One region of the Afifella aestuarii genome, then DNA from elsewhere that is predicted to be linked to it. Evidence: predicted binding sites of a transcription regulator. Region 1 holds the regulator's gene; each other region holds the start of a gene.

What was found. Region 1 encodes LexA, which represses DNA repair genes until DNA is damaged. Its sites were predicted from a motif close to TGTTCNNNNTGTGTTCNG; they were not measured.
Region 2: a site for LexA is predicted at 2,569-2,586, ahead of EO094_RS17490 (single-stranded DNA-binding protein). Genes of this name have one in related genera too.
Region 3: a site for LexA is predicted at 2,984-3,001, ahead of EO094_RS07225 (ATP-dependent helicase). Genes of this name have one in related genera too.

Annotation. Positions count from the first base shown of each region.
Region 1 is NZ_SAUF01000005.1:485,341-490,453, forward strand. Features, by position in the region: gene EO094_RS16390 (ComEC/Rec2 family competence protein) at 1-2,015, shown strand, start outside; gene lexA (transcriptional repressor LexA) at 2,044-2,757, opposite strand; gene EO094_RS16400 (molybdopterin molybdotransferase MoeA) at 2,859-4,064, opposite strand; gene moaC (cyclic pyranopterin monophosphate synthase MoaC) at 4,061-4,543, opposite strand; gene trpC (indole-3-glycerol phosphate synthase TrpC) at 4,540-5,113, opposite strand, start outside.
Region 2 is NZ_SAUF01000005.1:723,907-729,019, forward strand. Features, by position in the region: gene uvrA (excinuclease ABC subunit UvrA) at 1-1,985, opposite strand, end outside; gene EO094_RS17485 (VOC family protein) at 2,103-2,528, opposite strand; gene EO094_RS17490 (single-stranded DNA-binding protein) at 2,699-3,184, shown strand; gene EO094_RS17495 (cytochrome-c peroxidase) at 3,282-4,346, opposite strand; gene EO094_RS17500 (cation diffusion facilitator family transporter) at 4,571-5,113, opposite strand, start outside.
Region 3 is NZ_SAUF01000001.1:1,547,257-1,552,369, reverse strand. Features, by position in the region: gene EO094_RS07245 (chloride channel protein) at 1-459, opposite strand, end outside; gene EO094_RS07240 (PRC-barrel domain-containing protein) at 881-1,513, shown strand; gene EO094_RS07235 (cupin domain-containing protein) at 1,633-2,292, opposite strand; gene EO094_RS07230 (GFA family protein) at 2,351-2,824, opposite strand; gene EO094_RS07225 (ATP-dependent helicase) at 3,084-5,113, shown strand, end outside.

The sequences.
Region 1 (5,113 bases):
CAGTCGGCTTTTCTTGTGGCGCGGCCACCTATTTCATTTTGCCGCGCGAGCCTTTGCTTTCCGCGCTTCTGCCCGCAACCTTGACTACGGCGGGTGCCGCATGCCTCGCGTGGTGGCGCGGTGGTGGCGCCTATCCGTTGGTGTTCCTCGCCTGTTTTCTGGCCGGGATGTCCGCAGGCAAGCTTCGCGTTGAAAGCCTTCGCGCGCCGGTGCTCCAACATCCGCTGAGCACTGAAGTGACCGGCCGGGTGGTGGCTGTCGAAACCCGCGCTGAACGAACGCCGCGGGTCGTCCTCGACCATGTGCGCATTGAGCGTCTTTCGGCCGAAGAGACGCCGCACAGGGTCCGGCTCACCTTGCGCACCGATCTGCCGCCGATTGGCGCAAGGGTGAAGGGGGCGGCGCGGCTGGCACCGCTGCCGGGCCCGGCGATCCCTGGGGGCTACGATCCTGCTCGGGCGGCGTTTTTCGATGGGATCGGCGCGTCGGGTTTTGTCTTCGGCATTCTGACGGTCGTCGAACCACCGAGCGGCGTCCATGTGTTCCTGGCGATTGCGGCCATCCGCCGAGCGATCGCAGAGCGGATCACCGACGCGGTGGCAGGCCCGCCCGCCGCAATCGCGGCAGCACTTCTCGTCGGCGATCGTGGCCAGATCGCGGATGCGGACGTCGACGCTCTGCGGATCGCGGGGCTTGCGCATATTCTAGCAATTTCGGGCCTGCATATGATGCTGATCGCCGGCACGGCCTTCTGGCTCGTGCGTGCGGTGCTGGCGTTGTCGGAACATGTGGCGCTCGTTCTCCCGATCCGAAAAATTGCAGCGGCCGTCGCGCTCGCAGTCGGCGCCTTCTATTTGTCGATCTCCGGCGGAAACGTGGCGACGATCCGCGCCTTCGTGATGCTTGCGGTCATGCTTACGGCCGTTTTTCTGGATCGTCCCGCTCTCTCGCTACGCAACCTCGCGATTGCAGCTTTCGTGGTCGTCGCGCTCCAGCCCGAGAGTGTGCTCGAACCGGGGTTCCAGATGTCCTTTCTGGCCGTCGCCGCCTTGGTGGCAGCCTGGGAAGCCTGGCGCGACCGTCCGCGCCAGGATCTTGCTGAACCTGCCCGCGGGCTCTGGCGGCTTCTCCGCAGGCCTGCCGTGGCGATCGGTGCCGTCGGCTTGACCACGCTCGTCGCCGGTCTCGCCACATCGCCGTTCGCGGCTTTCCATTTCGGACGGCTCGCGTCCTACTCGCTCCTCGGCAATCTCATTGCGATGCCGCTCGTCTCGCTCATCGTGATGCCGGCGGGGCTCATCAGCCTGATTGCGATGCCGTTCGGTCTGGAAACCGTGCCGTTGACCGTCATGGCCTGGGGCATCGATCTCGTCCTCGCTTCGGCGCATTTCGTAGCGTCATTGTCGGGCGCCACCGTTATCGTCCCGCCGTTTCCCGCGATCGCGCTCATTCTGATGTGCGGCGGGCTTCTGTGGCTCAGCCTCTGGCGCTCGCAGCTGCGCCTCTACGGCGTCGCACCACTCTTGCTGGGGGCGCTGCTTGCATGGCTTCTCGGCGCCAGGCCCGACCTTCTGGTGGATGAGGCGGGGAGGGCGGTTGCTGCCCGTGACGTCGCCGGACACCTCCAAATCGTCGGTGCACGGCAAGGCTCCTTCCTTGACGATGTCTGGCGGGAGGGCGAGCCGGAGGCGGAAGCCGCGGGAACTTCAGGCTTTCGTTGCGACGCCGAAGCCTGCGTTCTGAAGATGCCCGAAGGACTGACCCTCTCGCGCGTCACCGATCCGGTGGCCTTTTCGGAAGATTGTCGTCGCGTCGAGATTATCGTCACGCAGCTGCGCGCGCCAAGAGATTGCGCGGCACGCATCGTCATCGACCGCACCGCGCTCGCCACCCATGGAGCGCACGCTCTCTTTATGGAAATCAACCCCCCGGACGGTGTGGCTCCGCACCTTGACCTTCGCACATCGCGCCCATCCATCCGGCGACCGTGGCAGGGGTCGCCGGCCCTCAGATGACGTCGAGGCCAGAAAGGCTGAGAAGCGCTCAGTAGCGGCGCAAAAGCCCTACGAGGCGACCCTGGATGCGGACCCTGTCCGGACCGAAGATGCGGGTCTCGTAGGCGGGGTTGGCAGCCTCAAGCGCGATCGATGCGCCTTTGCGGCGCAGCCGCTTCAAGGTCGCCTCTTCGTCGTCGATCAGCGCCACCACCACATCTCCGCTGTCGGCACTGTCCTGACGACGGATGACTACGGTGTCCCCGTCGAGAATGCCGGCCTCGATCATGGAATCGCCGCGCACCTCGAGCGCGAAATGCTCGCCCTTCGAAAGGAGGTCCGGCGGCACGACGATGGAATGGCTCTGATTCTGAATGGCGGAGATCGGAACGCCGGCCGCAATCCGCCCCATGACCGGGACGCTCGCGCCTCGCTCACTCTCTTCGATGGCTTCTTCTTCAGCGGGTTGGGGCGCCTTGCCGAGCCGGCCTTCGATCACGCTCGGCGTGAAGCCACGCTGCTGCGGTCGCCCGAAACTCGGATTGACCGCATCGGGGAGGCGCAGAACTTCAAGCGCGCGTGCCCGATTCGGCAGCCGCTTGATGAAGCCACGCTCTTCCAGGGCGGTGATGAGGCGATGAATTCCGGATTTCGACTTCAGATCGAGCGCGTCCTTCATCTCGTCGAACGAGGGCGGGACGCCCGATTCCTTCAGTCTTTCGTTGATGAAGAGCAGAAGCTCGAGCTGCTTCTTTGTCAGCATTGCCGTCCCCTCGCGATGCGAGTCGCGTCTCGTGTACAAATCACGAACGCACACTACCTGTTCATGGCGTGTTCCACAAGTCTTGGGGGCCCTGCGGGAGGTTACGAGAGGGCTTGCGCGAGATCGATGACGGCAACCACATCGCCCGCCCGGGCCGCCGGAGCAAAGGGAGGGCGAATGATGAGGGCGTCCGAACGGGCAAGCGTCGCAAGAAGAGACGAATCCTGCTCGTCAGCGACCGTGACGGCTGTCCGCCCCTGCCACTCAACGAAGCGCGCCCGTAGATATTGCTGGCGGTTGCCGACCTCAGGCAACGCTGCTGCGAGCGGCAACAGGCGCGTTGGCTCGCCGCCTTCGGCGCCCTGCATCGCCCCGATAAGAGGCTTCAGAAAGACGAGTGCGCAAATGAGGGCGGAGACGGGGTTTCCGGGCAGGCCGAGCACCCGGGTGCGCCCGAGCGTACCAAACATGACCGGTTTGCCCGGCCGCATGGCGACGCGCCAGAAATCGACCTTGAGACCTTGTTCGGAGAGCGCCGGTTGGACGAGATCGTGGTCACCGACCGAGGCGCCGCCGATCACCACAAGGATATCGGCGTCCGCCGCGCCTGCTGCAGCATCGGCAATCGCCTGTTTGTCGTCGACGGCGACACCAAGATCCCGTGCGAGACCGCCACAGGCGGAAACCATCGAGGCAATCGCCACGCCGTTCGAAGAGACGATCTGATCTGGGCCCGGCTCTTCTCCGGGTTCGACGAGTTCATCGCCGGTCGAAAGGATGGCCACGATTGGCCTCTGGCGTACCGGAACGATTGCATGGTTCATCGCTGCGGCAAGCGCCGTTTCGCGGGTTCCGATCCGGCGTCCGGCATGAAGAAGCGTCTCGCCCTCCCGGAAGTCGAAGGCCGCGGCGCGTATGTGCCGGCCTGCCGCCACCGGCTCCAGAACCTCGATGCGGTCGCCGTCGGCGCCGGCGTTTTCCTGAATGAGGATGGCATCGGCCCCGTCGGGGACAGGCGCTCCGGTGAAGATGCGAACCGTCTCCCCCATGCCGAGAGTTCCGGCAAAATGGGAGCCCGCGCGTGCTTCGCCGATCTGGCGCAGCCATGCGCCTGAGGGCGTATCCTCAGCGCGTACGGCATAGCCATCCATCGCAGACGCACGGAACGGCGGTTGGTTACGTCTCGCTGCAAGATCGCGCGCAAGCACCCGGCCGCGTGCTTCCGTCAGGGGGACACTCTCTTCCCCGAGACGCGTGACGCCTTTGAGCATGCGGGCAACGGCATCCGCGACGGAAATCAGGCTCATCGGTCGGAACGCCAATCGCCGGAAGCGCCGCCGCTCTTCTCCTCCAGGCGAATGTCGCCAATCGTCATGGCTCGATCGACGGCCTTCGCCATGTCGTAGATGGTGAGACAGGCGACGGAAACCGCTGTGAGCGCTTCCATTTCAACCCCCGTCCTGGCATCCACGCGTGCCATCGCACGCACCAGAAGCCCGGGAAGCTCCTCCTCGGGCAGAATATCGACGGCGATCTTCGACAAAGCCAGAGGGTGACAGAGCGGGATGAGATCGGAAGTGCGCTTGGCCGCCATCACGCCGGCAATACGCGCCGTCGCGATGACGTCGCCCTTCTTCATGTCGCCCTCGCGAATGAGGCGCAATGTCTCCGGCGCCATGCGAACGCTTCCGCTCGCGACGGCGATGCGCGTCGTCACCGCCTTGTCTCCGACATCGACCATTTCCGCGCGCCCATCGTCGGAAAGATGGGTGAGGTGATCTTTCATTCGGCGGCCTGCGAAGCCGGCGAGGCGAGGAGCCGGCGGGTTGCCTCGGCCACGTCGTCGGAGCGCATCAAGCTTTCGCCGACGAGGAAGGCGTGGATGCGGCAGGCTTTCAGGCGAGCGATATCCGCAGGCGAAAAAATACCGCTTTCTCCGACGATTAGCCGATCTTCCGGAATCAGTTTCGCAAGCCGTTCGGAGGTCGCCAGGTCGGTGTGAAAACTGCGCAGATCCCGGTTGTTGATCCCGATCATTGGCGAAGCCAGGGTGAGCGCGCGCTCGAGCTCCGGCTCGTTATGGACTTCGATAAGCACATCCATGCCGTATTCGAAGACACTGTCTTCGAGGGCTTTTGCTTCATCGTCGGAGACCGCAGCCATGATGATCAAGATGCAGTCGGCCCCCCAGGCGCGTGCCTCAGCCACCTGATAGGGCGTGAACATGAAGTCCTTGCGCAACGCCGGCAGGGAGACGGCCGCGCGTGCCGAGGTCAGGAATTCTGGCGCCCCCTGGAAGGACGGGGCATCGGTCAGAACGGAAAGACAGGCGGCGCCGCCGTCCTGATAGGCTTGT
Region 2 (5,113 bases), 240 kb from region 1:
TCGATGAGGAGCGTCGACTTGCCACCGCCCGAGACACCGGTCACGCAGGTGAAGGTGCCGAGCGGAATTTTCGCCGTAACATCCTTGAGATTGTTGCCCGTCGCGCCGACGAGCTTCAGCCAGCGCTTCTTGACAGCCTTGCGGCGCGTCTCCGGAACCTCGATCGCCCGCGCGCCGGATAGGTACTGGCCCGTAAGCGAGGCCGGACTTGCCATGATATCGCCGGGCGTGCCCTCCGCCACCACCTCGCCGCCATGGATGCCCGCGCCGGGCCCCACATCGACGACATGATCGGCCGCCATGATCGCATCCTCGTCGTGCTCGACGACGATGACGGTATTGCCGAGGTCACGCAGATGCTTGAGGGTCTCCAGGAGCCGGGCATTGTCGCGCTGATGCAGGCCGATCGAGGGCTCGTCCAGCACATAGAGAACGCCGGTCAGGCCCGAGCCGATCTGGGAGGCGAGCCGGATGCGCTGGCTCTCGCCGCCCGACAACGACCCGGAATTACGCGACAAGGTCAGATAATCGAGCCCGACATCGTCGAGAAAGCGAAGCCGCTCGCGAATTTCCTTGAGAATGCGCAGCGCGATCTCATTCTGCTTTCCGCTCAGCTTTTCCGGCAATTCCGTGAACCAGCGGTTCGCCTCGCGGATGGAAAAATGTGACACCTCGCCGATGTTGAGGCTTGCGATCTTCACCGCGAGCGCTTCCGGCTTCAGCCGCAGGCCGTTGCAGGACGCGCATGGCGTCGAAGACATGTACTTGCCGATCTCCTCGCGCATCCAGGCGGAGTCGGTTTCCTTCCAGCGCCGCTCCAGGTTCGGGATAATGCCCTCGAAGGTCTTCTTCGCCTGATATTTTCTGAGCCCGTCGTCGTAGACGAGAGCGACCTTCTCCTTGCCGGTGCCATACAGGATGGCCTGGCGGGCATTTTCCGGCAGCTCCTCGAACGGAACCGTCAGGCTGAAGCCGTAATGCTGGGCGAGCCCCTCGAGCGTCTGCAGATAATAAGGCGAGCTCGATTTCGCCCAAGGGTGGATCGCCCCCTTGCGCAGGCTCAAGCGCGGATCGGGAACCACGAGATCGGGATCGATGCGCAGTTCGGATCCGAGCCCGTCGCAGGTCGGACAGGCGCCGAAAGGATTGTTGAACGAAAACAGCCGCGGTTCGATCTCGGGGATCGTGAAGCCGGAGACGGGACAGGCGAACTTTTCCGAAAACACGATCGGTGCCGGCGGCTTGCCGCCTTCGCCCAGATCCGCGAACTCGGCGACGGCAATGCCATCGGCAAGCCGAAGGGCCGTCTCCAGAGAATCGGCAAGCCGGCTCCCGGCATCCGCTCGCACGACGACACGATCGACGACGATATCGACGTCGTGCTTCAGCTTCTTGTCGAGCGCCGGCGCCTCGGCGATCTCATAGAACGTTCCGTCGATCCGCGCGCGCTGAAAACCACGCTTCATATATTCGGCGAGATCCTTTCGGAACTCGCCCTTACGGCCACGCACCACCGGCGCGAGCAGATAAAGCCGCGTTCCCTCAGGGAGAGCCAGAATGCGATCGACCATCTGGCTGACCGTCTGGCTTTCGATCGGCAAACCCGTCGCCGGCGAATAAGGAACACCGACGCGCGCAAACAAGAGCCGCATATAATCGTAGATTTCCGTCACCGTGCCGACGGTGGAACGGGGATTGCGCGACGTCGTCTTCTGCTCGATCGAAATTGCCGGTGACAGGCCGTCGATCTGGTCGACGTCCGGCTTTTGCATCATCTCCAGAAACTGGCGCGCATAAGCCGACAGCGATTCGACGTAACGCCGCTGTCCTTCGGCATAGATGGTATCGAAGGCGAGCGAGGATTTGCCCGAGCCAGAAAGGCCCGTCATCACGATCAGACTGTCTCGTGGCAGATCGAGATCGACGTTTTTGAGATTGTGTTCGCGCGCGCCCCGCACGGAGAGCGTCTTTTGCGGATCCGTCATGGCCGTTCCGGAGGATGGTGATGCGGGCTGGCTCGCCCGATGCTTATTTAGTGCAGCCGGAGTGATGGAAAAACCCCGTCCTTCCCGCTTCGCGATATGTGCGCTCTCGGACGCCGATCATTCGCCAAGAAGGACACGCCCATCTGCGTCGATTGCCCAAAACGGGTTGTGCGCAACCTCCCACAAATGTCCGTCGGGATCGGCAAAATAGCCCGAATATCCGCCCCAGAAGACTTCCTCGGCCGTTTTGACGACCTCGGCTCCCGCCGCCTCCGCCTCCTTCAAGACGACGTCGACCTCTTCGCGACTTCTCGCATTGAAGGCCAGCGTGATGCCCGAAAATCCGGATCCGTCCGGGTCGACTTTGGCATCGGCCGCCAGCGACGTCCGCGGATAGAGCGCCAGAACGAAACCGTTCAAATCATAGAACACCACTTCTTCGTGGGCGTTCGCACGTTGCCAGCCGAGGCCATCTTCATAAAACTGCCGCGCGCGTGACAGGTCGCCAACGCCCAGCGTCATGACACTCAATCTCTGTTCCATAGGCCCGCCCCTCGTCCGATGATCTTGCGTGATGTCGCTAGGGAACATACAGTGAACGGCATCCAGCGACAAGCGTCTTTGCAGGGGCCCGTTTACAGTTCGGCTTCGCTTGAGTGAAAAGGGGCAACCTTTGGCCGCTCTCGGCGGCTCCAGAAACCAGGGAGAATTTCATGGCCGGCAGCGTCAACAAAGTCATCTTGATCGGCAATCTCGGGGCCGATCCCGAAATCCGGCGCCTGAACGATGGCCGTCCGGTGGTCAATCTGCGGATCGCGACGTCTGAGAGCTGGCGCGACCGCAATTCCGGAGAACGGCGCGAGCGCACCGAATGGCACCGCGTCGTCATCTTCAACGAAGGGCTGGCAAAGATCGCCGAGCAATATCTGCGGAAGGGCTCGAAGGTCTATCTCGAAGGTCAGCTGCAGACGCGCGAATGGGAAGACCAGTCGGGTCAGAAACGCTTCTCGACCGAGGTCGTGTTGCAGGGCTTCAATTCGGCCCTCACCATGCTCGACACGCGCGGCGGCGGCGGCGGTGGCAGCTATGACGCCCCCTCCTCCGACCGGGGCGGACGTTCGGATTTCGGCTCTTCGGGTCCGATGGAAGGTGGCCGCGGCTCCTTCAAGGACGACCTCGACGACGAAATCCCGTTCTGAGCTCGGGTCGGCACAGAAACTGCAGACAAAATGAAGGGCCGCTCACGCGGCCCTTCGCTCATATGCCCGGGGTTGGGCCTTTCGGAAAACCTTTGGCTCAGTTGTTCTCCTGTCCCGGAACGGTCAGCACCGGACGCGGGGTCTCGTCCGTGCTCGCCGGCAAGATCGGATAATCGACCTGCGGCTGCTCGCCCGTCAGCGTGTGCAGGAACGCCACCATGGAATCGACTTCATCCTCGGTGAGCTCCGTGCCAAGCTGGGCCGTCGCCATCACCTGCACCGCCTGACGCAGGCTCCAGACCTGCCCACTGTGGAAATAAGGCGCGGTCAGCGCGATATTCCGCAATGTGCCGGCACGGAAGACATATTCATCCGTTGCCGTATGCGTCACCGCGAAGCGGCCCTTATCGTCCGGCGGAAGGATGTCCGCACCCGGCTTTTCCACGACGCCGAACGGGAAATAATCCTGACCGCCGACATTCACGCCGGAATGGCAGGAGACGCAGCCCTTATCCATGAACAAGGAGAGACCGTGCTTCTCCTTGTCGTTCAGGGCATTCGCGTTGCCGTCGAGGAATTGGTCGAAGCGGGAAGCCGGCGTCACCAGCGTCACCTCAAAGGCCTCGATCGCCTTTGCGACATTGTCGAGTGTGATCGGATCCTCGTCGCCCGAAAACACGACGTCGAAGCGATCCTTGTACTCAGGCATGCTGTTCAGAACCGCGACCACCTCATCAGGGGTGGAGTTCATCTCCACCGCCGCCTGCATCGGCCCGACGGCTTGCGCTTTCAGATCTTCCGCCCGTCCGTCCCAGAACTGGGCGATGTTGAAGACGGAATTGAGAACCGTCGGCGCATTGCGGGGCCCGCGCTGCCAGCCATGTCCGACAGAAGTCGGCTGCAGATCCGTTCCGGCCAGGCCAAGATTGTGGCAGGTGTTGCAGCTCAGAAGGTGAGAAGAAGACAGCCGCGGATCGAAATACAGCATCTTGCCGAGTTCGACCTTCTCGCGGGTGATGGCGTTGTTTTCGGGGGCCTGCACCATCGTCGGAATCGGATCGAAGAAGCCGTTGGCGTCTTCCATCAATTTCTGGTCGTCCGCAGCATAGGCCGCAGTGCCTAGCCCGGCCGAAAGTAGGAGCGAGACCAGCAAACGTGTCATCGCGCTCTCCATTCATTTGCGAGAGAGCCACGGGATATGAGACGTCAAGGCGAGCACGACCGGCGACCGTCGGGTCGGCTCGTGGCTTTTGGCGTTCAAGGCCCGCGACCCAGATCGCTGCCTCAGGTCGCGGGCCAACTCTAGCAGCAGGGGATCGGCTACTTTTGACTTAGATCAATTCTAAGGTAAGCTCGCCATTCTGCCGCATCTGGCCGCTCCTCGCCTCAGTGGGACGCAGCACTGCTCCGCCGTTCTTCCTCGACGGCAATTTTGTGATCACCCGCAGATTGCACCTCGATGAAGAGACGCCGGATTGTCGGGATGCGTGCCTTGATGGCCTTTTCCAGACGCGTGATGGTGGCTTCGACGCGCCCGGCCGGCATATCGTCCTCAAAGTCGACCGAGAGCGCCAGCAGGATGTCGTTGGGTCCGCGGTGCAATGTCCTGAGTTCGTTCATTTCACGAACACCTTCCTCCCGCTCAACGATCTCACGCACCGCAGCGACCGTTTCCGGTGCCGCCGACTCGCCGATCAACAGGCCTTTGGTTTCGATCGCGAGAAGCACGGCCGTCGTCCCAAGAATAATACCGATCCCGATCGAGGCGGCACCATCAAGCCACGGAAGGCCGAGATAACTGGCGAGAAACACGCCGATCAACGCAACGACGAGACCAAGGAGCGCCGCAGTATCTTCGTAAAGCACCGTGAAGACGGTGGGGTCCTTGGAATGGCGAACGGCCTCGAAGAAATTGTGCCCTTCGTTCCT
Region 3 (5,113 bases), on a different contig from region 1:
GCGGCCGACCGAAGCGCCGCTGCCGATGGAGATGGCGGAAGCGATCGATTTCACGATCGCCACGACGCCGCGCACATTCCCGTTGTTGTGGTAGACGGCGTACATCACTTCCGGAACGCCGTGACCCTTGGCCTCCGGCGCAAACGTCTTCACCAAAAAGACGACGATGAGGCCGCCGATGATCGGCGCGAGAATAACGAACGGGCCCCAGACGCTCGCCGCCTCGAAATGGTTGGCGTCATAAAAGAAGCTGATACGCCCGTTGAAAGCCAGATTGTGGACGAAGGCGATCATGTAGCGAAAAAGCACGGCGCCGACGGCAGCCACCACACCGATTGTGAACGCGACCACACACAATGCGGGAGCGCTCAAGACACGCTCCTGGCTCTCTTCTTCCGCACCGGACGCGGAAACTGGCGCTGAATTTGTCGGCTTCGCCTCGGCCGAAGTGTCGGTCACGATCTCGCTTCTTTCCATCTCGGGTGCCGCTTCCGAACGGAGCGTCACACTGAGAAGAACAAGAGGTTAATCTGTCGCGGGCACCGGGAAGCCCCCGTCTCCTGCACCCAAGCAAGCTGCAAGGTCAAGGCTGCGAACCGGCCTTCTCCCATGCGCCATCGTTTGCACGTTGCCACAGCGATCAGTCCGCGGACCAGAGCGCAGACCTATATCTTCCGGCATGTCCCGCCTCAGCGGAGCGGAGGTCAAGCGGCCGGACAGTGAGAGGCGGTGCCAAAATGGTTCCTGAAATAGCGATCACATTTTGTGCGGCTTTCGCAACGTTATTTGAACGAACCCTTTAGCCGTCACGGCATTCCCATCCCACTACACACACGGGGCAAGCCGCCACCCAGGCAAGCCCCCAAAAGGGAGAGTGAGAATGTTGAAGAAGCTTCTGGCAACGACGGCCATCTCGGCGATGATGGTGACCGGCGCGATGGCGCAGTCGAATGACACTGACACCACCAACCAGCCGATGGCGGAACAGCCGGCAAGCCAGGACAAGGCGCCTGCTGGCGAGATGGAAGCGCAGCCGAACGACAGCATGAGCGCGCCGGCCGGCGAGACCGCTGAAGCTCCCGCAAAGCCGATGGACTCGTCCGTCTTCCTCACCGAGCAGAGCGAAGACCAGATCCAGGCGAGCAGCTATATCGGCCAAACGGTCTACAATCAGAGCGACGAGGCGGTGGGCGACATCAACGACCTCCTCTTCACGAAGGACGGCGGAGTTGACGGCGCGATCATCGGCGTTGGCGGCTTCCTCGGCATCGGTGAGAAAGATGTCGCGATCAAGTTCAGTGAAATCGACGTGCAGACCGATGAAGATGGCGACCTGCACCTCGTGATCGACGGCTCGAAGGAGGCGCTTGAAGCCGCTCCTGACTTCGTCGACCTCGACGACCAGAAGGCGCAGGCTGATGCCGCGGCCCAGCAGTCGCAGACTGAGAGCGGCGGCATGGGCACCAGCACGGGCGGTGCCCCGGCGACCGGCGAACCGGCCCAGTCGAACTAAGCCAAAAAACCCTCTTCGGGTTTGAAAGATGCCGTCCGCACTCTGCGGGCGGCATCTTCTTTGAGCACGGCTTTTTTCGGAGCGTTGCCCCGCCAAACGGCTGACGCTCAAGCTTCGTTCTATTTCTCGCTGGTCGCGCCGGACTTGTCGGTGTCGCGCGTCTTTTCATCGGTTTCGGAGGCCTGACTCGCCTCCTCGCCTTCGGCGGGCTCTTCATGCTCCGCAGGGGCGTCCGCGCCCATCTCCGCTGCACCGCCTTTCCAATACTGAAAGAGCGGACCTTCCCGCCCATAGATCGGATCGGTGTCGGGAAGCGGCACGCTTGCGGCCTTCTTCCTGGCCTCCTCGAAATCGATCTCTTCGGGCTTGGTGATGTCGCCCTCCTGCCCCGGCGGATAAGCGCCGACGACCGAAAAATCCTCCGTTGCCGACAGCTTTTTGTGGCCGACGCCGGCGGGAATGACGATCACGTCGCCAGCGTTGATATCGGTTTCGATGCCGTCATCGCCGCCGAGCCCGACGCGGGCCGAGCCGCACACGCAGGCGAGCACTTCATGCCCCTTGGTGTGGAAATGCCAGAACGGATAGATCGACCAGACCCACACGCCCTGCCACATATTCCGCTTCAGGATCGTGTCGGCCGCCCCGGCCATACGGACCGGCTCGTCGAGACCTCCGCGATAGACGAGCGTCGGCAGCTTGCTGTTGGGAATGCCGCTCGAAGGTTCAAAATCATAGGATTCGACTGCGACGCTGAGATCGAGATCGTGCGTTGCCATGCGATGTCTCCGCTCTTGGGTTTCTCAATCCCAATGCAGAGGAAGGCAGATCAGTTCGCTAGGCTGTCGTGAGAAGCGCATCTCGGCGCGCCAGGCTGGCGGTCGGCCACACCTCCTCGAGATCGTAATATTCCTCAAAAGCCGGGACATCCGCCGGCAATTCGAGCCACGGGACCTTCGAGCGCGTATAGATATGAACGTCCGGCGCGAGCACATGCGGATTATCGAGCGTTCCGACCCGCAGGAAGCTCAAGAGTCCGCGGCGTCCGTAATCGCTCCAGAGCGCAATCTGGCAGTTCGGGCAGCGATAGACGTCATGAGGAAGCCCGCTCGCCGTCGGCAGCGTCACGACGACCGGCTCTGCCTTGAAAAGCTCGATCCGGTCGCGCTCGATGAGCGCGTTGAGGACGAAAGCGCTGCCCGTCTCCCGCTGGCAGTCCCGGCAATGACAGCAATGCACGAACATCGGCCGCGATGTCAGCCGGTAACGCACCTCCTTGCAGGAGCATCCCCCTTCGAGTTCCACAGGCATGTCTTTCCCCCCAAGCCCTCAACCTCGCAGGAGGTGGGCCGACGAAGAAGCTCGGAAGTTTCGTCGGCTCTATCCTCACGGTTCGATCATGAGCATGAGCTGCGGCAAGCAACACGCATTTTTTTGCACAGCCCCCTTGCGACTTGGTCGGCAGACGCAGAGAACGAGACAAGAACAATAGTACAATCCCGCAGCCAGGCCATCGCCTCGCAAGACAGGGATCGTTGCCCTATCTTGGGCTTAAGCGAATCGAAACCTGATGACCCATTCAAACGCCGACCGACACGACGATCCCTTGTTCGACCCGCAAACACCCGCACCGCGGCCGGGTGGCATCGCTGCTCGCGCCCAGGCGGGGCAGGTCTCCGCTCCCGCGCGCTACCTGCAAGGCCTCAATCCCGAGCAGCGCGATGCGGTGGAGACGACCGAAGGCCCGCTTCTGGTGCTCGCCGGCGCTGGCACCGGTAAGACGCGGGTTCTGACGACACGCATTGCCCACATCCTCGCCTCGCGCCGCGCCTTTCCCTCGCAGATCCTCGCGGTCACCTTCACCAACAAGGCCGCACGCGAGATGAAGGTGCGGATCGGCGCCTTGATCGGCGGTGAGCAGACGGAAGGCATGCCGTGGCTCGGCACCTTTCACTCGATCGGCGTCAAGATCCTGCGCCGCCACGGCGAACTCGTCGGCCTGCACTCCGATTTCACCATCCTCGACACCGATGACCAGATCCGGCTGATGAAGCAGGTGATCCAGGCCGCCGGTCTCGACGACAAGCGCTGGCCCGCCCGCCAGCTCGCCAATCTCATCGATGGCTGGAAGAACCGCGGCTTGTCGCCTGACAAGATTCCGGATTCCGACGCTTACGCTTTTGCCAACGGGCGCGGGCGCGAGCTCTACACCGCCTATCAGGAGCGTCTGAAGACGCTGAATGCGGTCGATTTCGGCGATCTTCTGACGGAGTGCGTGCGGCTCTTCCGAGAGCATCCCGATGTGCTCGAGAGCTTCCAGCAGCGTTTTCGCTACATTCTCGTCGACGAGTATCAGGATACCAACGTCGCACAATATCTCTGGCTGCGCCTCCTCGCCCAGCGTCCGGAAGGCGAGCGCGCCAATATCTGCTGCGTGGGTGACGACGATCAGTCGATCTATGGCTGGCGCGGCGCCGAAGTCGCCAACATCCTGCGCTTCGATCACGATTTTCCCGGCGCCAAGGTAATCCGCCTGGAGCGCAATTACCGTTCGACAGGCCATATCCTCGCGGCCGCGTCATGCCTCATCGCCCAGAACGAGAGCCGTCTCGGTAAGACACTGTTTCCAGCGACCGACGATATGGGCGTGCCGGTTCTCGTCGCCTCCGGCTGGGATTCCTCCGAAGAGGCCCGCTCGATCGGCGAAGACATTGAACGAAAGCAGCGCCAGGGCATCTCTCTCAATGAGATCGCCATCCTGGTGCGGGCGTCCTTCCAGATGCGCGAATTCGAAGACCGCTTCGTCACGCTCGGCCTGCCCTATCGTGTCATCGGCGGCCCGCGCTTCTTCGAGCGCATGGAAATCCGCGATGCGCTCGCCTATCTGCGCGTCACGCAGAATCCGGCCGACGGGCTCGCCTTCGAGCGCATCGTCAACACGCCGAAGCGCGGCCTCGGCGCGGCCACCATCCAGCTCATCCACTCTCATGCGCGCAGTCGTGACATCCCGCTTCTGGCGGCGGCCGGAGAGCTCGCGGCGACCGAGGAGATCAAGCCGCGCCAGCGCCAGGCACTCGGCGATCTGGTTCGTAACTTTGCGCGCTGGTCGGAGATGCTGGAACACACGCCGCATCCGGAACTCGCCGAAATCATCCTGGAGGAATCCGGCTACATCGAGATGTGGCAGCGCGACCGCTCGCCGGAAGCTCCGGGCCGGCTCGAAAACCTCAAGGAACTCGTCAACAATCTCGGTGAATACGATTCCCTCGGCGGCTTCCTGGAGCATGTCTCGCTGGTCATGGACACCGAGGGTGGCGAGACGGAAGAAGCCGTCTCCATCATGACGCTGCATTCGGCCAAAGGGCTCGAATTCGACGTCGTCTATCTGCCCGGCTGGGAGGAAGGCCTCTTCCCGCACCAACGCGCCCTCGACGAGAGCGGCAAGGCCGGCCTCGAAGAGGAACGCCGCCTCGCTTATGTCGGCCTCACGCGCGCCCGCCGCCACGCCACCATATGGTTCGTCGGCAATCGCCGCGTGCATGGCCTGTGGCAGTCCACCCTGCCCTCGCGCTTCATCGACGATCTGCCGGAAGACCACGT